DNA from 3 places in the Enterococcus mundtii genome. Region 2 is predicted to be linked to each of the others. Evidence: riboswitches for the same ligand, from Rfam matches in the RefSeq annotation. Region 2 holds a riboswitch; each other region holds the start of a gene.
The links. Region 2 has a riboswitch for magnesium ahead of EM4838_RS14545 (LysR family transcriptional regulator). Riboswitches for the same ligand answer to the same signal wherever they lie in the genome.
Positions count from the first base shown of each region.

Region 1: linked by a shared signal. The riboswitch ahead of EM4838_RS04800 (FtsW/RodA/SpoVE family cell cycle protein) and the one ahead of EM4838_RS14545 (LysR family transcriptional regulator) in region 2 are both predicted to bind magnesium.
Region 3: linked by a shared signal. The riboswitch ahead of mgtE (magnesium transporter) and the one ahead of EM4838_RS14545 (LysR family transcriptional regulator) in region 2 are both predicted to bind magnesium.

Region 1 covers NZ_CP018061.1:962,560-970,192, reverse strand. Annotated here, with positions in the region: gene EM4838_RS04825 (aldo/keto reductase) at 1-635, shown strand, start outside; gene EM4838_RS04820 (hypothetical protein) at 658-903, shown strand; gene EM4838_RS04815 (hypothetical protein) at 1,159-1,899, shown strand; gene EM4838_RS04810 (phosphatase PAP2/LCP family protein) at 2,022-3,623, opposite strand; gene EM4838_RS04805 (FtsW/RodA/SpoVE family cell cycle protein) at 3,644-4,783, opposite strand; gene EM4838_RS04800 (FtsW/RodA/SpoVE family cell cycle protein) at 4,773-5,918, opposite strand; M-box (ykoK) riboswitch at 6,003-6,170, opposite strand; gene EM4838_RS04795 (hydroxymethylglutaryl-CoA reductase, degradative) at 6,564-7,633, opposite strand, start outside.
Region 2 covers NZ_CP018061.1:3,129,664-3,137,296, reverse strand. Annotated here, with positions in the region: gene EM4838_RS14560 (pyrimidine-nucleoside phosphorylase) at 1-1,262, opposite strand, end outside; gene EM4838_RS14555 (LacI family DNA-binding transcriptional regulator) at 1,404-2,420, opposite strand; gene EM4838_RS14550 (class I SAM-dependent methyltransferase) at 2,924-3,529, opposite strand; M-box (ykoK) riboswitch at 3,859-4,026, shown strand; gene EM4838_RS14545 (LysR family transcriptional regulator) at 4,477-5,397, shown strand; gene coaA (type I pantothenate kinase) at 5,774-6,697, shown strand; gene guaA (glutamine-hydrolyzing GMP synthase) at 6,756-7,633, shown strand, end outside.
Region 3 covers NZ_CP018061.1:769,626-777,258, forward strand. Annotated here, with positions in the region: gene EM4838_RS03720 (NAD-dependent epimerase/dehydratase family protein) at 1-154, shown strand, start outside; gene EM4838_RS03725 (serine hydrolase domain-containing protein) at 269-1,423, opposite strand; gene mltG (endolytic transglycosylase MltG) at 1,640-2,815, shown strand; gene greA (transcription elongation factor GreA) at 2,955-3,434, shown strand; gene liaF (cell wall-active antibiotics response protein LiaF) at 3,615-4,346, shown strand; gene liaS (two-component system sensor histidine kinase LiaS) at 4,343-5,416, shown strand; gene EM4838_RS03750 (response regulator transcription factor) at 5,413-6,045, shown strand; M-box (ykoK) riboswitch at 6,167-6,342, shown strand; gene mgtE (magnesium transporter) at 6,486-7,633, shown strand, end outside.

The DNA.
Region 1 (7,633 bases), 1.2 Mb from region 2:
TTTTCTTAACGACTAAACTTTGGAACGAAAACCATAGCTACGATCTAGCAATGTCCTCTTTCGAAGAGTCTTTAAAAAAATTACAAACAGACTATGTGGATCTTTTCTTGATCCATTGGCCTAATCCAGTTTCTTTCCGCGAAAATTGGCAAGAAGCGAATGCCGAAACATGGCGTGCGTTTGAAGAGTTATACGAAGCTGGCAAAATCAAAGCCATTGGTGTCAGCAACTTCTTACCACATCACTTAGATGAACTTGCAAAAACAGCAAAAATCATGCCAATGGTCAATCAAGTATTTCTTGCTCCTGGCGAATTGCAACCACCTGTAGTTGAGTACGCGAAAAAACATGATATGGTCCTTGAAGCATATAGCCCTCTTGGCACTGGTAAAATCTTCGACGTCACAGAAATGCAAGAGATTGCCGAAACACACAACAAGAGCGTTGCCCAAGTAGCGCTACGTTGGTCATTACAACATGGTTTCTTACCATTACCAAAATCTGTTACACCAAGCAGAATCAAGGAGAATACTGAATTATTTGATTTTGAGCTATCAGAAGAAGAAATGAAGACGATCGACCAATTAGATGGTGTCGTTGGCAAAGCAAAAGATCCAGATACTACACAATTTTAAAGGTAAAGGATAGTGATATTCTATGAACCCCGTGGACCGCTTAAATCGTTTATCTGAAAAAGTGACGCAGACATTTGATCCAGATTTCATCTTTTTGATCCGCCCAGAAAAAATCCAGCATTTTCCTGCTCGAAATTGGTCAAGAGATGAAAAAATTGCGGAAATAAAAAAACGCTTGGATCATTCATTGATGACGATGCAATGGCAAGGACATGAGGTCATCTATTCACCTGAACTAGTCACCTTTGCCTTATTGCCAAAAAAATAACTAGATTAGGGGAGCATTAGTCAATGGACTTTTGCTCCCCTTTTTGAGAGGTCGGGACAGAAGTATCTAGCCTTATTTCCGAGGAGGTGACTTCTATTCCCGCCGTTTATTCGGTTTTAGAATATGTAAAAAGTCGAATATCCCACTTAATTTTTTGTTTTTCCATCGAAGTAATAAAAGTTTTTTCTTGATAAACCTTTTCATTTGCTCGTTTTTTTCTTATAATCGAAAGGGTATGAATGAAGGAGAGTATTTATGAAGAAAAAACAAAAACAAAAATTATTAAAACAATTCCGTCCTTCTTTAGATGGAATTCGCACGCAATTATTCCGTTCATTGGAAGAAGAAAGTTTACGCCGTTATGGTCTACCATTGCAAGTCATGCTTGATCCTAAAAACCGTCAAGTCTTAATCATTGGCTTAGCAGGACAAGCAAATGAAGATACACGCATCAATGTACCAATCGACGATAACTTTACTGCTGTCTTGAAACGTATTCGTTCTGGTGAAGCAACGATTTTTGAACGTTTCCGTGACAACCTATTGATTGAGATCGTTTCTTACTGGAATGATCAACGCATGAAAAAAGATCAACCAACGGCTCAACCTGTGGCGACACCAGTCACTAATGACGCGTCCGTAAAAGAAACACCAACAAAAGAAATTGAAAAAGTTGAGACAACTTCTCAATCAGTCAATGAAGACGCAACAACTGACAAGAAAACAAGTGCTGAAAAAGCAGCGACAGATTCTTTGAGTTTCGATGCTTTTGCAAAACAAGTAGCAGAATATCCGAAGTTCACTGCTGAAAAATTAGCAGATGCTGTAGTGATCAATGAAACAGTCAAAGACGACACACGAAAATTAGCAGAGATCTCTATGTCTGCTATCAATGAATTTACGATCGAAAAAGCTTTAGAACGTAAATACAAAGTGAAATTGACATTAGTGCCATTGATCGAACAATTTGCCGCTACACCGATCAACGAAAGATAAACGCAAGCAAATAGATTGCGTGATGATTTTTACCTAAAAAAGCAGCTGAAATGACGATCATCGTTCATTTCAACTGCTTTTTTTATCATTTATAAATGTAAAAAAGAGAAGATCGATTGTTCCTATTGTTGCGCTGCGTTCTTCCCTGTTGTTTCTAATTGCTCTTGCACCAACTGCATCACTCTCATCCGTTCCTCATCTGGTATCTTCTCATAGTAGATACCTGCTTCTCCCAAGATGCCATCACCAATATATTGTTCACCTTTCAACTGATGATTCGTGATATTGGATAATGCCGAATGGTATTCATTCATCATTCCGAGCATTTCATCTAAAGACATGTCCGTTGTCCCATTTTCACCGACTACCTCTAAAAGCTGGCGATAATTGAATAAACTTTTCACAGATAAGAACTCATTGACTAAAATATTGACGACTTCCCTTTGCCTTTTCTGTCGCCCATAGTCATCCTCAGGATCTTCTGCTCGCATGCGCGCATACTGTAATCCTTCCCAACCATTTAATTCTAGCGTTCCTTCTGGATAATGGATATCTTCTGCTGTAAATTCAAACGCATTGTTTACAGTGATTCCTCCCACAGCATCGATCAACGCTTCTAATCCATCCATATTCAACGATACATAGTGATGAATCGGTATATCAAGATATTGTTCAACCGTATCCACCATCATGTCGATACCACCGTAAGAATGAGCATGGTTGATTTTATCAACCAGTCCATCCATATTGGCAATTTCTACGAAAGAATCTCGAGGAATACTTGTGATCGTCGTTGTTTTCTTTTGATTATTCAATGTCACCAACATGATCGTATTTGCACGATAGTCCGTTTTTCTAATTGAATTATTGGCGATACCTAAAACTAAAATGCTGACTGGCGTATCCTTTTCCCGCTGAACGGTTTCTCTTTGTAGCGGTTGTTGCATCGAAGTCACGGTCTGTCTGGCATCGTAGTAAAAGCGAACACCATATGCAACTGCAGAACCTACTAATAGGAAAAGAAATGCCATAATAGACAATAAAACTTTTTGTTTTCTAGTGAATATTCGTTTTTGTTGGTGCTTTTTTCTTACTGTTTTTTCAGTGATAAAAGAGAAAAACAGACTATAACATAAGAAAACAACTGAAAAACTCAGTAAAAAACCTGCTAAGATATCGCTAGGATAATGTACTCTCAAATAAATTCTAGAACTAGCAATCAATAATGGATAAAGAGCCCCCACCCATACTAGTTTATTTACCCTTTTCTCACGATAAATAATGTACATGGTGATCAAAAATACTAAGAATAGCGTCATAGACAAAATCGAATGACCACTTGGAAAAGAGTAAGAAGATCTAGGAATCAATTGCTCCACATCAGGTCGTGTCCGCTGGATAGCTTGTTTCATCACGTAGCCAATCAAACTAACTGTCAAAACCATTAAGACTTGCCAAATGGCTAATTTATGGTACTGTTTCCGCCAACTAAAAATTGCCAGCAACCCTGTGAAAAATAAAGTAGGAATAATCGTTGCTAGTTTTGCAAAATAACTAAAAAATGTTGTTAATACTGGGAATTCGATTAATCGCTCCTGTTGATAAATGGCTAAATCGAGTTGGTTGAATAAGGTGTTTTCTGTCATAACTAGTGTGGTCAAAGTCGTCAATAAGACGAATGATACGAATGCTACCACCAATGTTCCTTTTGGCATCTGTTTCATAATAACTTCCCTTCTACTTCTCATTCATACTTTTTAAATCCTAAAATAATGCCTAAACCACAGCCAATAACCAAGAGGGAAGTTCCTCCTTGACTTAAAAATGGTAAAGGAATCCCTGTTAATGGGAGTAGACCGATCGCAGCTCCAATATTTTCAAACACTTGAAATAACAAACCAAATACGAAGACAATCGCAAAATATACATTCCCTTTATTATTTGTTTCGATTGCACTATAAATGATTTGGTAAAAAAGATAAAAATATAAAAAGAGCACAGAAACACTTCCTAAAAAGCCAAATGTTTCAGCAATCACCGTAAATACCATATCCGATTCGCGAACAGGAACGTAAATTGGATTGATTGCTTCAGATCTTCCACTAAACCCACCTACCCCGATGGAAAGCAAACTTTGTGATTGTTGATACCCAATCGATTGGCTATAAGCAAATGGATCAACCCATGCGCGTACTCGATCTAACTGATAAGTCTTAAAATTCAGACGATATAAAATCTGGTGTCCGTATTCAGTAAAAACTAAAGCAATCAAAATGGCCCCGAGAATAACTAGAATCGCAGTCATTGTCGTCATGATCTTCCAATGGACCCCAGCGATCATGAATAATGCCCCCAAGCATATGACAAAAACCAAACTTGTTCCAAAATCTTTTTGCATGTACATCAATAAAAAGGTCGGCACGCTAACGAGTAGAATCTTACCCACATAAAGTAAATCCGATTTGACAGTCCGTTGCTTTACATTTTGTTCATAGATCAATGTCAGATAAACGATGACTAAAATAAAGGTCAATTTTACTAGTTCAGATGGTTGGAAAGAAAAACCACCGATCCTAAGCCAACGTTTTGTTCCTGTGATTTGAAACATCGCAGGATCATAAAAACGATGTAGTAATGCCATCACTACTAGAGAAAACCCATAAAAATAAGGGGAGTATTTCAAAAAAACAACTGTTTTCACACGTTGGGTGACTAACAACAGCCCTAAGGACATCAGACAAAAGACGATTTGTTTGAAAACGACACCTCTGACTGGGATTTGGTCATATACCGCTGCCCCATATTGCACAGCGACACTTAATAGATAAAATAGAAAAATCGGTAAAAACAATGCGTAGTTGAATTCGTTAAATTTAAATTTCATTTTGCTTACCTCGTGAGGACAGTTTCAGGCAAACGCCCAAAAGCATGGATAAAATCAAATAGCTTGATCCTCCATAACTAATAAAAGGAAGCGGAATACCTGTCATTGGGATCATGCCACTGATACTTGCAATATTGATGCTTGTCTGTAGCAATAACAGCATCCCTGTTCCCAAATAAATCAACCCGATTTGTTGGTTTGGCTCATTCGCACTCAAGACAAATAAGCGCAAAATAATCGAAAACAACATTGCTAGAATCAGCAATCCTACGATCAGCCCTAACTCTTCTAAAATAATCGAAAAAATAAAATCAGTCTCAGCTACTGGTAAATAGCCCTTTTTGGTAATACTATTTCCCAGACCTAATCCAAAAAGCCCACCGTTGTACATTGCATAATAAGATTGGCTCATCTGAAATCCTTTTCCATAAGGATCTAAAAAAGGATTAAAGGCAATACTCAAGCGATCATAAGTATGGGCAAAAATACTTGGTAATAGATCATTTTGCCCTAGTAAATAAATGATGCCTCCAAGGAGCAAAAGGAGACTGAACAGTCCTGCAAAAAACAATAAAATATAGCGAACTGGTAATTGAACAGTCGTGATCATGATTGCAGCTAAGATGATCAACAAGATCGCACCAGCTACTTTTGGTTGGAATAAAATCAGCAGAGAACATAAAGCGATGATAAAAAAGGGCTTTTTTAATTCATTCAATGATTGCTTGGGTTTTCTAAAATAATAAGCTAAATAAAAAATCATCCCGACATTGACAATTTCAGCAGGTTGAAATTGAAAACCTGCAATGGAGATCCATCGTTGCGCGCCACTGATATTGACACCAATCCCAGGTACCTTAGTCAAGATCAGCCCCACAATACCGATCCCCATCATTATTTTTACAATTCGATGGTTGAGTATGAATGCAGGTTTCACTCGGTAAATGAAAAAAATCATTGCCCAACTAAGCACTACAAATACCATTTGTCGAACTAAAAGTTGATTCGTACTTTGATCGAATGACATCAAACGAAACGTACTCGCACTATAGATCATCAATAATCCTATTACACTGATTAACAGATATGGTACGAGCAAATACAAATCTATTTTTCTTATGTCTTTTACACCCATCCTATATTTCTCCTTTGTGTTACAGCGGAGATACGTCACTTACCCATCTTGAATAAAAAAAGCCAAACGAAAAAAACGATTGGCTTTTCAGTCTCATCGTGTGAGTTTTGACACTAAACAACGTAAAGATTTCTCTTAGCTATCTTATGAAGAGCCTTAATCCGACAATTCCTGTTTTACACATTGGCGTCTTTCGACGTTTCTGCGCAATAGCCTATGTTTGTTTAGGAGTCTCGCCTAACAAGTTATTCTATTTGAGGAAAAGTATACCTGTTAGATTATTTATTCACAAGAGAACCTCAAATAAGCTTAAAAAACTTTAGCTTTTTTTAATGTTATATAAATTATTTTTAAAATTTAATAATATACGTTCTATAATTTTTAGTTCAGAGTATGTAAAAAAACGTAACAGAAAACCTTTAATCTACAAGGTCTGTTACGTTTTATTTAATATTATACAACTTCACAAAAAAATGAAAATAGCCAAAAAGACGTGATAACCATTTATGAAAAAAATAAATTTTAGATTATAGGTCCTTCATACTTAGCATAGGTATTTTTTTATGTGTTTCGAGAGAAACGTTATAATAATGAAAATTATTTGTCACCTTTCCTCAGCTACTACGACTATTTCGCAAATTATTCCTAGTTTTTGCTCTCCTGGATAGCTGCTAAGGCAGCTAGTGCGCTTTGTTGGTTGATCGTTCCTGATTCCCTAAGCTTTGCGGCAACTCTCTCGATTTCGTCCCCTTTGGCACCAACTGTGATTGCCAATGCTCTCGCTTGTAAGGACATATGTCCTTTTTGAATACCGTCACTAACAAGTGCACGCAGTGCCGCAAGGTTTTGTGCTAAACCAACAGCTGCAATCACTTGTGCCAATTCTTGTGCAGAATCAATTGCTAACATATCTAAAGAAGCTTTCGCTTTCGGTAAGACGCGGGAAGCGCCCCCTACTGTCGCAACAGCTAAAGGAACCGTCAATTTCCCTACCAAATGATTTTCCTTGATTTGCCAGTCAGTCAACCCTTGGTAACTACCATTTCGAGCAGCATAGGCATGAATAGCCGCTGCGGCTGCTCGTGTATCATTTCCTGTAGCTAAGATGACCGCTTCGATACCATTCATGATTCCTTTGTTGTGGGTCGTTGCCCGATAAGGATCCAACTTTGCGTATTCACTCGCTTGACGAATCTTTTCAGCAATCAGCTGACCCGTTTCTTTGTCCTTTGCCAATCGCTCAAAAGGAATCATACAAGTCGCGATCGCTAAAGATTCCGTCGCCAGATTACTTAAGATACTGAACAAGATTTCTTCTTCAGGGAACCATTCTTTGATACGAACCGCAACTCCCTCCAAAATCGAGTTGATGATATTCGCACCCATCGCATCTTTGACATCCACTAAAAAATCAAGTGAAAGATAGGCATGCTCGCTCCCCATAAATTCTCGAGTAGAAATTTCTCGAACGCCTCCACCACGCTTGACGATCGAAGGATAACTTTCGTTTGCACAAGTGACCAATTCTGGTTTTCTTGCTTCAATGACTTCTTTGATTTTTCGATAATCACAACGACCGGTCAAGACGATTTGCCCACGCATCAATCGTTGTGGTATCTGAACGCTGATATCGCCACATATTTTTGCGCCATTGCTCGCTGCAGCAATTACTGAAGGTTCTTCCGTTGCCATAGGAATCCATTTTTTTTGACCGT
Region 2 (7,633 bases):
GCCGTATCACCGATTTCAATATTTTTATATAACAAGTCGATCACTGGCGAAATGTCTTCTTCATTACTATAGATCGTCAATAGCGATTCGCCAGTTTCTACTTTATCACCGATTTTCTTATTCAATCGCAAACCAACAGCATGATCGATCGAATCTTCTTTCGTTTTACGTCCTGCACCAAGCATCATTGCTGCGATTCCTAATTCGTTCGCAACGATTTTTGTCACGACACCTGTTGTCTTCGCTGGCAGTTCATAAATATAACGAGCAGTTAACAACCGCGCAGGTTCATCGACGATCGTCGAGTCGCCCCCTTGGTTTTGGATCATTTCTTTGAATTTGGCTAGCGCTCGCCCAGATTCGAGGGCTTCTTTTAGCATTTCGCGCGCTTCTTCGATCGATGCCGCTTTTTCGGCTAAAACGACCATTTGACTACCTAAAGCATAGCACATTTCAACTAAATCTTCCGGTCCGTTCCCTTGAAGTGTTTCAATGGCTTCAACGACTTCTAAGCTGTTGCCGATTGCTTCACCCAACGGTTCAGACATATCAGAAATCACTGCTACTGTTTGGCGACCGGCTAATTTGCCGATCCGTGTCATGGTCTTCGCTAGACGTCTTGCATCTTCGATATTTTTCATGAAGGCACCGTCACCCGTCGTCACATCTAGCACGATCGCATCCGCTCCTGCGGCGATTTTCTTACTCATGATCGAACTAGCAATCAATGGGATCGAGTTGACCGTTGCCGTCACATCACGCAAGGCATACAATTTTTTATCTGCTGGAGCGAGATTGCCCGATTGGCCGATCACCGCTACTTTACTTTCGTTCACGGTGCGGATGAATTCTTCATCTGATAGTTCGATCCGAAATCCAGGAATAGCCTCTAACTTATCTAATGTACCACCTGTGTAACCAAGACCACGCCCTGACATTTTTGCCACAGTTGCGCCTACACTTGCTACTAAAGGTGCTAAAATCAAGGTAGTTGTATCCCCTACCCCTCCGGTAGAATGCTTGTCGACTTTGATCCCATCTAAGGAACTCAAATCGATCACATCGCCAGAATGAGCGATTGCCAACGTTAGATCAGTGATTTCTTCATCGGTCATATCCTGATAGAAGATAGCCATCAATAATGCGCTGATTTGGTAATCAGGAATGTTATCATTTGTGTAGTTCGTGACAATGTACGTAATCTCTTCCTTTGATAATTGGTGTCCATCTCTCTTTTTTTCGATCAAATCGACCATCCGCATGCCGTAATCCTCCTCGTTCTTCATTCGGTATTATACAGGAATTTTGAAAAAGGTAAACCACTTTAGTAAACCGGTTTACTATTTTCCCGCAATGTATCTTACCAGCTTTGTAAACACTTACATAAGCAATATAACGCCCTACTAGACCTTTGTCAATGTTTTTACGCTCTCACGAATAATTAATTTTGTTTCAAAGACTTTGTTCGGAACTTTTCTTTGTGGAAATTCAATCGTATCAATCAAAAAGCGAGCTGCATAAAAACCGATATCGAAACTCGGTTGTTTGACCGTTGTCAACTTAGGGATCATATACTCAGACAATTTTAATCCATCAAAGCCGATGACCGAAATATCCTCTGGAATACGCTTGCCCATTTCATCGATTGCTTGGTAACAACCAATTGCCATGGCATCATTGCCACAAAACACCGCCGTCACATCTTTGTGCCGTAACAAGCGTTTACTTGCTTCGTACCCTCCTTGAACAGTCAGATCTCCTTCTTCTACAAACTTACCGTTGAACGCTAATCCATGATCTTTTAAGGCATGACGATAACCATTGAATCGCTCTTCTAACTGATAATAGCCAGTTGTCTCTTTTAGCATACCAATTTTAGTATGACCATTTTTGATCAATAACGAGACAGCTTGATAAGCGCCTTCATATTCCTTCACGATCAAGCGACCGTTATCCCGACGATTCAACCCACGATCGATTAGGATGATCGGCATGTTGTTATAAAAACCACTATCAAGGGCATACTCTTGAGGCAATACATTCGGCGTCGCTAACAATAAACCATCCACGGATCGATGAGAAAGCTCCCTTAAATACTTCAGTTCATTGTCTTGACTATGTCTGGAGTTACAAAGAATGATGACATATCCTAAGGGATTTAAATAACTTTCAACCCCTTCGATCACTTTTGAAAAGAAGAAATCCGTCACATCTGGCACGATCATACCAATCGTTTTTGAGTGACGATTGATCACATTAGAAGCAAAATAATCTGGCTTGTAATGATGTTCATTTACGATCGACAACACTTTTTTTCGTGTCTTTTCACTAAAACGGCTGCCTTTATTATTTAAAATCTGTGACACAGTCGTCACTGAAACACCCGCCATCTCAGCAATATCTCGAATTGTCAGTTTCACTTTTGTTCCCCCTTTATATATGTAAATTCCCTAACAGTGTACCAAATGGTTTTCAAAATGGATAGAGGAAATGAGGCTTGGTCAAAAGTAAATGAGTCTCATATAGAGATTCACTAGATAAATTTTATAACAATGTCTTATGTTTCGTGGTTCACTCTCACTTCCCCTTATCCTACTTTATTTACCTATCACCGATGACTATCCGTTTATTTGGTGTAGTAACATCTATACTCTACAACTCGACCGACCCACGCTAGTATATTTAAATTGCTCTGATTTTAAAGACTTTTAAAAAAACTCGATGTGCTTTTTTACTGTTATTTTAGATATGTAAAAGCATTAAATAATATGTTATTTTTCTATCTTGCATTACTTATTTATTACTTTATTGGCACTATCATTTTCCTTTCACATCCATTGATCAACTTCTTGTACAAACAAAAACAGTTAAAGAAATCCTTACTCATTTCTTCAACTGTTTCGTTGCTTATATTCAGTTGTTTTTAGTCTTCCTTCACACTTCGGATAATATAATAGCCTTTATCTTTGATCACGATTTCTGCGTTTCCAAATGTTTCTTGCATTTTCTTTTGTGCGCTAGGTGCCCCTTGTTTTTTCTGAATGACGATCGTTAAAGTACCGCCCGTACGTAAACGAGGATACGCACCTGTCAAGATTTCATGTACGACTTTTTTGCCTGCTCGAATCGGCGGATTGCTGACGATTGCAGCGTAATCTGTTTCTGTCACCTCTTCATAAATGTTTGACTGATGAATCGCTACATTCTTGATTTGATTTCGCTTCGCATTTCCTTGCGCTAAATCAACCGCTCTGGCATTGATGTCTACCATTTCCACGAAACGTTCACTCGCATAGGCAAGCGAAAGCCCGATTGGACCATAGCCACAGCCAACATCCAAAATTTTGCCTTCTGGTAACTGTGTCCATTCAAAGGCATCGATCAATACACGTGAGCCATAATCAACTGTTTCACGTGAAAACACGCCGGAGTCCGTCACGAACTGAAAGGTTTTCCCTCTTAGCTCAAATGACCATTCGTCAAACTCATGAGCTGTCTCTGGGTGTTCGGAATAATAATGATTCGTCATAGTTTCCATCCTTCTTATCTGTTAGTTGTTCATAGTCTAACGTGTTCCATGAGAAGGTGCAAGTGAAACTGTATGTCTTCGGTTTTCTTTTACAGAATCAAGCGATTTAATGCACTACAGAAAGAAAAATCGCATTCCTTAGTATTTCTCTATTTACCCTTTTCGGTATTTGCGTAATCTGTTTCGTGAAAGTAGGAACAGGGTAAATAGGACGAGCATAACCTTTGATATCACCGCCTTTATGATGACAAATCGCGAGATGATCACCCGATTAGAAGAAGGAGTATTATTGACTCTTACTTCCGCTGACCTTTATGATGTGGATGAAAAAATAATCATATTAGGTGAGGTTACTCTGAAGAACATAGGTTATCGCTCGGAAATGTCGAGAGACAGTAACGAGTAAAGCAGGGATTGTCGAATTAAGGCTTTTCCAAGATAACTAGAACTTGTTTCTTACGTCTCAGAAAGCCAAAGCTCAATTAACGTGATTACAATTGCGCACCACAATTGCAAATTACACTTTCCAATGTTTATTTGAGTACGCCGCCCTTTATGTATTAAGGAGGCTTTTTTATGTTGTCAGCAAAAATTGCACCACCAAGAAACCGGTGAACATTGCTTTAGGTAAACATGGCTGTCTTGGTACCCTATTGCTATTTCAACTATTTCGATTTCCTTACTTGGTTGAGATTCGCTTCATCCACTACAACAAAGCAATGACTGTCTTTCCAGAAAAAAATTTATTAATGACCAACTCACATCCAATTCCATCAGCAAACAATAAATTGTACGGATTCATTTACTATTCAATTATATAGTGATTTATTTCACAATTTATTAAGGATTGTTTAATCTCTACGTGCGCCTCAACATAACTATTGTTTTTTTAAGAGGCTCATGAGAAATTTAAGAGGAGAATAGAATGATAAAGGAGGCATAGCTGTATGTCGATCGAAAAATTAGAATATTTCTATATGATTGCCCGTTTCAATAGTCTCTCACAAGCTTCAAAAGAGCTCCATGTTAGTATTTCTTCGTTAAGTAGTTCGTTAAAAAGTTTAGAACAAGAAATCGGGACAGATCTGTTTGAGCGTCACGGGAAAAAGATCATATTGAGTACCCATGGAAAAGCAATCCTTCCTTCCGTAGAATTGATTTTGGCGGAAGCGAAGAAATTGAATATCTCATTAAATGAATCAGTAGACTATCCTTCTTTGCGTGTCGGCACAAGCGATGCTTCGTTTATCTTTGAAGCAAACAAATATCAAAGCCGGCATCAAAACTTTACGATCGACTACCGTTATATTCCTTCATTGGATCTGCTAAATAAACTAAGTCAGAAAGAAATCGACTTTGCCATTACTTCTGCTACCTTAGATCACCCCAAATTCATTCAAACAAGGTTAGCCACTTTGGAACTTAAAGTTGCAATCAGTAGCTATTTTGTAAAACCAGATGGGATATTATCCGCGGAAGTACTAGAAGAGTTACCTTTTATCTTTTTACTCGACCATGTCGAACATCAAGTGATTACAAAAAAAGTAGTCAAACAGCTGACCAATGAACCAAAATATATCGTCTGTCCAGATAGTTTAGGAGCAACGAAAATGATTACAGAAGGAAAAGGAATGCTATTAGCCAATACCTTTGCGCAAGAACTTTTAGCTATTGAACCTGTTTGTTTTGTCTCGCTGCCAACATTTCCAACCATTCATTTTTATCTTTATAAAAACAGTGAATCAGAAAACTTTTACTTCTATCCAGAGGTTGAAAAAGAAATCCAAGCGATTTTCAATCAAACATGTCACACTACACAAATGATGGGCTCTGCTGATACTGGCACCTATTACTTGCCAAAACGATAAATACTGAAATCAAAATAAAACAAGTATTTCAATGTCGTAAATGAACACCGATAAGAGATCCCAGAGAGATTTATCTTCGAAAAGTAAGGCGGCATCCACTGAATTTGTTCTTCAATTTTTGGTGGGTGTCGTTTTATTTCCCAGAATGTTACTTCTATTCCTACTATTTCAGCTAACTTTGAGTTAAACTGTTACTTTTTTCTTATACAATCCTCTATTCTCTTCGCCTCTTTTCAGTTATCAAAAAAGAAAGAACGCCTATTCTTCCATCCTTTGATATGAGAAAAAACCATTTAGTTTCTCGCCTAAGTGGTAGGGTTTGACACGCATTTATGTTAAAATAGGTCCATTGATGGGAGAATCCAGGAGGCTATGTATGAATGATCCAATGAATTATTACCGTGTGGCAAGAGAAGAGTGGCGCGAATTTTACCGAAATGGTCAAGCTCCATTGACACAAGATGAACTAGATAGTATAAAAAGTTTGAATGACCGTATTTCCATGCAAGATGTTCGCGACATTTATGTACCACTTGCGCACTTGATTTTTCTGCATATGAAAGAGTTTGAATCCCTCTCTCTGAGCAAAGGGTTATTCCTTCATAAATACACTCAAGTCCCACCGTTTATTATCGGGATTGCCGGAAGTGTCGCAGTCGGTAAAAGCACCACCGCGCGCTTATTGCAAATGATTTTGTCTCGGACATTCAAACGAAGAAATGTCCAGCTAATCACCACAGATGGTTTTTTATATCCGAATAAAGTCTTAAAAGAACGTGGTATCATGGACCGGAAAGGATTTCCGGAAAGTTATGACATGGAAAGGTTGATCGATTTTCTTAATCAAGTGAAATCCGGTCAAGAAACAACCAAAGTTCCAGTCTACTCTCACGATGTCTATGATATTATTCCCGATGAATATGAACTGATCCAACAACCGGACATTTTGATCGTCGAAGGAATCAACACGCTTCAACTACCAGCTAATCAACAAATTTACGTCAGTGACTTTTTTGATTTCTCTGTGTACGTTGATGCAGATTCTGAATTGATCGAAAAATGGTATTTGGATCGCTTTGGCGCGTTACTTGATACAGCTTTTCAACATCCACAAAACTATTACTACCAATTTGCCATTGGTAATCGTGAAGATGCGTTTAAAATGGCAAGAGATGTATGGAAAAATGTGAATTTGAAGAATTTAAACGAATATATCTTGCCTACTCGTGGAAGAGCCGATATAATTCTCCATAAAACTGAAAATCATATTATCGATTCGATTTTCATGCGAAAATATTAGCATTTTAAAATAGTTCAACTATTTTGAGATAAATTTTAAAGGGATAGGGGTAATAAATGTGACGAACGTTGCCGATATGACAAACGTTGAAAAAATCATCGTACTAGATTACGGTAGTCAATATAATCAATTGATTACACGACGCATCCGTGATTTAGGTGTTTTTTCTGAATTATTGAGCCACCGTATTACAGCTGAAGAAGTGAAAGCCATGAATCCGAAAGGGATCATCCTTTCTGGAGGACCAAACAGTGTCTATGATGAGAATGCTTTTGGCATTGATCCTGAAATCTTCAATTTAGGAATTCCAGTGTTGGGTATTTGTTATGGTATGCAATTGATCACGTACAAACTTGGCGGTTCTGTTGAGCCTGCGAAAAACCGTGAATACGGCAAAGCATTGCTTGAAGTAACAGCCGATGATGCGGCACTATTCAGCCAAACACCAAAACAACAAACCGTTTGGATGAGCCATGGGGATCTAGTAACCAAAGTACCAGAAGGTTTTGAAACTGTTGCTACAAGTAGCGATTGCCCAATTGCATCGATCCAAGACAAAGAACGTAACTTCTACGGTATCCAATTCCACGCAGAAGTCCGTCATTCAGAATACGGAATCGAATTATTACGTCATTTTGCTTTTGACATCTGTCACTGTGAAGGCAATTGGACAATGAACAATTTCATCGACATGCAGATCGAAAAAATCCGTGAACAAGTTGGCGATAAAAAAGTCTTACTTGGTTTATCTGGCGGAGTGGATTCAAGCGTCGTTGGTGTCCTTTTACAAAAAGCGATCGGTGATCAATTAACATCGATTTTCGTTGACCATGGTCTATTGCGTAAAGGCGAAGCGGATCAAGTCATGGAAAGCTTAGGCGGAAAATTCGGCTTGAACATCATCAAAGTAGATGCAAGAGAACGTTTCTTAAATAA
Region 3 (7,633 bases), 1.0 Mb from region 2:
ATTACTGTTGGATTATCAAGAGGAGAGAGTAGGAGATATCCACGACTCTTTAGCTGATATCACTAAGCTTTCAGCACTAGGTTACCAACCTAAACATAGCATACTTGATGGCATGAGAAAATATTTAGCAACAGAAATAAATACGACAAAATAATAAATTTTCTTTATTCAGGAAACAACAGAGAAAACCTTGTATCAAGCCAAATTGCTTATACAAGGTTTTCTTCGTTCTTATTCAATTATCATAGATGACAGGTCAACACATTGCTTATTCATCATTTCCCATCAATTTATATATCTGATCTCTAAGATCGGTGGCAGTTGTTTTATATTTTTTATCGGCTTGGATATTACTTTCTAGCACAACTGCATCAGAGGTATCTTTTTTCATTGCTAATACCGCATGGAAACGATTGATGTTTCCTTGAGCAAATATTGTATCCCTTCCACTATAGACCCCACCATTATATGGACGCCCACTCAAATTCTTTCCCCATAGAGAAAAAAGTAAATCTTTTGGAATCAATTGCCCTTTTAATACTTTTGTAAAAAATTCATTCAAATCATAGACGGACATACTGATATTCCCAGTTCCTAATTCATTACGTATATCTGTTTCAGATTCAGTCAAAGCTTGATGATAATCATCGTCTGGACTCATTTGATAAGAGACTGCGTGTTCTGAAGTGTTTTTGACTTGGTCATAGAAGGTCGTCTGTTTCAATTGTAAGGGAGTGATGATTTGATCATACACCAACTTTTCGTATGGCTGATGGGTCAATTTCATTAAAATACCTGTTAGTAATGTGAAATTCAATGGTTCATATTTGTAACTTTGATCATTGGTATATTCGAGATGGTCTATGGCAAACTGGATCACCTCTTGGTCATTCATCGGTACGGTCGGAGAAGCTGTTTTTTTCAATCCTGATCGCATATATAATAAATCTTTGATCGTGATTTTATTGCTACCGTTGATTTGGGGATAAAATTTAGCCAGTTTTGTATCTAAAGAAAGTTTCCCTATATCCACTTGTTTTAGAATCAGTAGCGCAGTCATTGCTTTTTGGATCGAACCAATTTGATAATACAGAGATGGAGTATTTGGTTGCTGTGCTTCTTCGTTAGCGTATCCGTAGCCCTTTTCAAGGATCACTCGATTGTTTTTACGAATATAGACAGATCCAACATAATCATTTTTTTGTAACAATTGGTCGATTTGATCGGCAAGGACCTGTTCGTCTTTGGTCAAATCTAGGGAATCGTTTGCCACTTGAATCGAGGCGGATACTCTTGACTGTGCCATTTCATAGGTAGACCAAGTGATGATTCCAATAGTGACGACTAAAATGAATAAGCAGATTTTTTGAGAGAAAGAAAAATGGGAAGCTTGTTTTCTTCTTAAATGTTTCCTTTTGTTCATGTATATCAATCCTTCCTGTCTAAGAGCTTAGTGATTAAATGAAGCAGATTATTGTTATTTAGTAAATAAGAATCATTTTATTTTCTATTTTAAGCCGAAGAGAATCGATTTACTACTTACAATTTTGACATAAGAATTGTTAAAAATAATTCACCTCTGCCTGAATTTCATGTATAATGAATAAAGTTATGAAGTTGATAGTAAGGAGGAGTTGTTTTGTCAGAAAACAAACAACATCCAGATGAGAAGAGACGACGACAAAAGAATGCAACTGATTCGACAGATGTAGTCAGTAAGCGAAAAGACCTACGTAAAAAAGAAGATAAAATCGTAGGAAAAATTATTTTAGTGATTGCGCTTACGTTGCTAATTATTGGATGTGTATTTGGTTTTACGGTCTATCGCTATATCGATAGTGGCTTAAAACCTTTAGACCCAGAGAATGAACAATTGGTTTCGATCGAAATCCCTAGTGGCTCTTCAAATAAGCAAATCGGAGAGATTTTAGAACAAGACCATATCATCAAGAGCGGTATCGTATTTAATTATTATACAAAATTTAAAAATATGACTGGCTTTCAGGCTGGCTTCTACCAATTAGCCCCTAACATGACGTTAGATGAAATCGGTAAACAGCTCCAAGAAGGTGGAACCTCAGAACCTACAGAAGTGGCAGATGGGAAGATCACGATACCAGAGGGATATGATGCAGAGCAGATTGCAGAACGAGTAGCTAAAATCACTGGAAAAGACAAGCAAGAATTTTTAGATCTACTAAAAAATGAAGCCTTTTTCACTGAGTTAACTCAAAAATATCCTGATTTATTAGAAAGTGCAGCTAAGGCAGAAAACACCAAGTATCGCTTAGAAGGTTACTTATTCCCAGCGACTTATGATTACTATAAAGATATGTCACTCAAAGATTTGATCATTCAGATGGTCAATAAAACGAATACCGTGTTACAACCATACTTCTCTACGATCAAGCAGCAAAATCATACGGTTCAAGAAATCATGACACTTGCTTCATTGATCGAAAAAGAAGGCGTATCTGAATCAGACCGTAAAAATATTGCTAGAGTTTTCTTTAATCGGATTGACATAGGGATGCCATTACAATCAGATATTTCTATTTTATATGCGTTAGGCGAACACAAAGAATTTGTCTCTTATGAAGATACGGCAGTCGATTCACCATATAATCTGTATACAAATAAGGGATATGGGCCAGGACCATTCAACAGCCCAAGTGAAGCAGCTATTCAAGCTGTGATTGAACCTGCAGAGAATGATTATTATTATTTCGTCGCAGATATCTCTACAGGTGAGGTTTATTTTGCAAAAACATATGAAGAGCATATGGAATTAGTACAAAAATACGTAAATAATTAAAATTGAGCGTTATCTGTAACTTTATTTATTTTTAGAAAAACATTTACATTTTAGAAAAAGCATGGTAATCTTTTTTGGACTGTAGTCCGTAAAAGATTACCTTTTGCGGTATTCCATAGAAAAAGGAGAAGAGTTATACATGGTAGAAAAAGTATATCCTATGACGCTTGAAGGAAAAGCGAAATTAGAGCAAGAATTAGAAGAATTAAAAACAGTTAAACGGGGAGAAATCATTGAACGAATCAAGATCGCCCGTGGCTTTGGTGATTTATCTGAGAACTCAGAATATGAAGCAGCTAAAGATGAACAAGCTTTCGTAGAAGGACGTATCACGACAATCGAGAATATGATCCGTTTTGCACAGATCATTGACAATGATGGCGTTGATTCGGATGAAGTATCTATTGGTAAAACAGTGACGTTCATTGAGTTACCAGATGGTGAAGAAGAAGAGTATACGATCGTGGGAAGTGCTGAGGCAGATCCTTTCTCAGGAAAGATCTCAAATGATTCCCCGATCGCACAAGCTTTGATCGGCAAATATAAAAATGATGAAGTAACGATTTCAACACCTGGTGGCGATATGCAAGTAAAAATCGTCAAGGTCGCGCAAGCATAAGTTGAAATGTAGACACAGATAATCAATTATTGGTTTGTCTATACAAAAAGGTCTGGGACCATGACACAAAGTCCCAGGCCTTTTACTGTAGAAAGCGATAGTTACATCTAAAGTCCTATAGCATCTCAAAACAAAAATAGGTATGATAAAAAAGAGAATGAAAAGGAAAGGAGAATAGCGATGAATAGCTCTTGGCGCTTTTTTATAGTAGTAGAAGCCTTACTATTGATCTTTGCAGTTTGGCAAATCGTAAATAATGTTGAATTATTACTATTAGTTTTATTTGGTATTTTTAATATCTATCTTGCATTGCGAAAATCACCGAGATCGGGGTTTCAAAATTTTCAATTTGTACTAGGTGGACTAGTTATTTTTTTCAGTTTGATCAATAGTCCTGCGCTGTGGGTAATGGCAGTCTTTGCTGTCTTGTTCATTGGTCTTAAAGGTGTAGAGATTTCTGGGATCGATCTAACAAAAAATGCTTTTTGGCGAAAAAAACAAATCATTATGGTTCAAACAGAGCAAGTGAAGTCCCACAATAATGAACGAAAAAAACAACAATTATTCGGTAATCAGCGAATTGGTAATGATGTGTATGAATGGGATGATATCAATATCGCTCTACTTTCAGGAGATACGATCATCGATTTAGGGAACACCTTGTTACCTAAAGACGATAATATCGTTATCGTCAGAAAAGGAATCGGTCGGACACGCATTTTAGTTCCATTAGGGATTGCAATCAGTCTCGAACATGCAACGTTAGTAGGAAATGTACAATTTGAAGAAGAACAATTTGCATTGAAGAACGAGTCGATTAAAATCTATAGTAACGATTACGATGAAAATCCACGTCGTTTAAAAATCATTACGAACACATTACTTGGGGATATTGAGGTGATTCGAGCATGATTGAGAAACTTTCTCGACCGATGCTAGCTATTTATGCTTCGATCGCCTCATTTATCGTCATTTTATTTTCATTTTTTACTTATTTTTACGCAAGTAATCAAACTCATTTTTGGCGTACTTTATTAAGTGCCAGAATTTTATACGTACCATTGATCTTTCACTTATTAGCGATTTCTTCAGGTGTCGGTTTGATTGTTTTTTTGATTGTCTCTCTTTTACAAAAAGCACGTTATGGGAAAATCGAAGAACAGTTACGGGCAATTTCTTCCGGTAACTATGAAGCAAAAGTTTTAAATGATTCCTTACCAAGTGCATCTGACGATATATATGTCAAAGAAATTGAAAAAGAAATCACTAAAATCAAAGAAAAAATGATCGAAGTATCAAGTGAACTTCAAATATTGACGAGTCGACCTCAATATGTTGATGGACAAACAAAAGAGGAAATCTTAGAATTAGAAAGACATCGTTTAGCGCGTGAGCTACATGATTCAGTTTCCCAGCAATTATTTGCAGCGATGATGATGATGTCTGCTTTGACAGAACAAGCCGAAAAAAGTGATACGCCTGAAATGTTTCGTAAACAACTAAGAATGGTAGCAGATATCATCAATGCTTCACAATCTGAAATGCGTGCGTTGCTACTACATTTGCGACCAGTCAACCTTGAAGAGAAAAGTTTGAAACAAGGGATTGAGCAATTATTAAAAGAATTAAAAAACAAGATACAAATTGCATTGAAATGGGATATTGAAGATATCACTTTGTCTGATTCGATTGAAGATCATCTCTTTCGGATCGTTCAAGAACTACTTTCAAATACGTTGCGTCATGCAAAAGCAAATGAATTAGAAGTGTATCTGCATAAAATCGATAATAATCTTTTATTACGAGTGATCGATGACGGTACTGGCTTCAATATGAATGAAACAAAAACCGGTAGCTACGGACTAAACAATATCAGAGAACGTGTAGCAGGTATTGGTGGAACAGTAAAAATCATTAGTTTCAAAGGACAAGGGACAAGTGTGGAAATCAAAGTTCCTTTAATAAAGGAGGCGGAAAAATGATAAAAGTATTACTAGTCGATGATCATGAAATGGTACGTTTAGGGGTTTCTTCCTATTTGTCGATCCAAGAAGATATCGAAGTGATCGGAGAAGCAGAAGATGGGCGACAAGGCTACGAAAAAGCCATGGAACTTCGTCCGGACGTGATTCTAATGGATTTAGTCATGGAAGAAATGGACGGGATCGAATCTACAAAAGCAATCCTCAAAGATTGGCCAGAAGCAAAAATCATTATTGTTACGAGTTTTATTGATGACGAGAAAGTATATCCAGCTATTGAAGCTGGCGCAACAGGCTACTTACTTAAAACATCGACAGCCCATGAAATCGCCGATGCGATTCGTGCGACTCAAAGAGGTGAACGCGTGCTTGAACCTGAAGTAACCTCTAAAATGATGGAAAAAATGAGTCGACGTAATGAGCCAATCTTGCACGATGATTTGACGAATCGTGAAAATGAGATTCTTATGTTGATCTCTGAAGGAAAGAGCAATCAAGAAATCGCTGACGAGTTGTTTATTACTTTGAAAACAGTCAAAACACATGTTTCCAATATTTTAGCGAAATTAGAAGTAGAAGATCGTACCCAAGCTGCCATATACGCGTTCAAACATGGGTTGGTAAAGTAAAAAGAAGCAAAATAATGAATGTACAACTATATTGGGATACGATTAACTATATTACAGATTATTTTTATCAAATATTAATCCTCTTATTGACAAAAACCAATTTTACCTGTAGGGTTTAATTATAAAAACTTGTTAGGTGAGGCTCCTAAAAGAACATAGGCTACTGCCCTCAAACGTCGAGAGACGCCACAGGGTATAACAGGCAACGTCGGCTTAAGGCGTGCTTAACGTAGCTATCTGGATCATATTTCCAGAATTACGTCTTTTAGTGCTAAAGCTCAGACGAGAAGTTCGTTCAGGTAAACACTGGTACCATTTTGATGGGATCTTATGAGACGGCTTCTTTTGGAGGCCGTCTTTTTTATGTACTTCCTGTTTTTCTAACGAATCCATCCAACAAGTTTATATCGAAAAAACGATGTAACAAAGGAGAATACGAGATGAGAACATTAAATGATACAAATAACCTAGAAACACAATTGAAGATTCTTAATTATCTTGAGCAAAAAAAGCTTGAAGAATTGAAGAACTATTTAGCAACGATCGAGAAAGTGGAATTGATCCAACTATTTGTTACGCTACCTTTAGATAAACAAGTGCTGGTCTTTCGATTATTATCAAAAGACAAAGCCCTCGAAATCTTTGAAACATTTGAACCGTCTATCCAACAAGATTTGCTTCGTTCGTTTACGGATGATGGAGTGATTGAATTTGTGAATGAGATGGCTCCAGATGATCGGGTAAGGTTGTTTTACGAACTACCAGCAAGTGTAACTAAAAAACTATTGGCAGAGCTTTCTGAAGAAGAGCGAGCAACAACGAATCGATTGATGGGCTATGAACATGAGACGGCTGGGCGGATCATGACGACTGAATTTATTTCAATTAAAAAAGAAATGACTGTTGAAGAAGCACTGCATAAAATCAGAAAATTAGCGAAAGAAATGGAAACAATCTATATTTTGTATGTGACAGATATGGCGAAAAAAATTGAAGGAGTACTATCATTAAAGGATCTAGTCATTGCAGAAAGTGATCAACGGATTGAAGAAATCATGATCAAGCACGTCGCTTATGTAACCACAGATACAGATCAGGAAGAAACTGCACGATTGTTACAAGAGTTAGATTTGATCGCTATTCCTGTCGTGGATAAAGAAACACGACTAGTAGGTATTGTGACAGTGGATGACGCCATCGATGTCTTAGAGCAAGAAACGACCGAGGATATGTTCAATGCTGCTGGTTTAGCAGACGTCGCCTCTGTAGAAGCTGATCGTAGTACAGTACTGATTAACGGCAGTCTTTGGCAAATCTGGAAAGTCCGCTTGCCTTTCTTAGCGATCACATTAGTTGCAGGGATGTTAGCTGGTCTAGTGATCGATGAGTTTGAACAAACGTTAGAATCAGTGGCCGCTGTTGCTATTTTTATTCCTTTGATCATGGATATGGGTGGGAATGTAGGGACGCAATCATCGACGGTTTTTGTTCGCGGATTATCTTTAGGGCACATTGATCTCAACACGTTTATCAAGCACTTTTTGAAAGAAACAGGTATTGGTCTAAGTTTAGGGATTGTTGTAGGTAT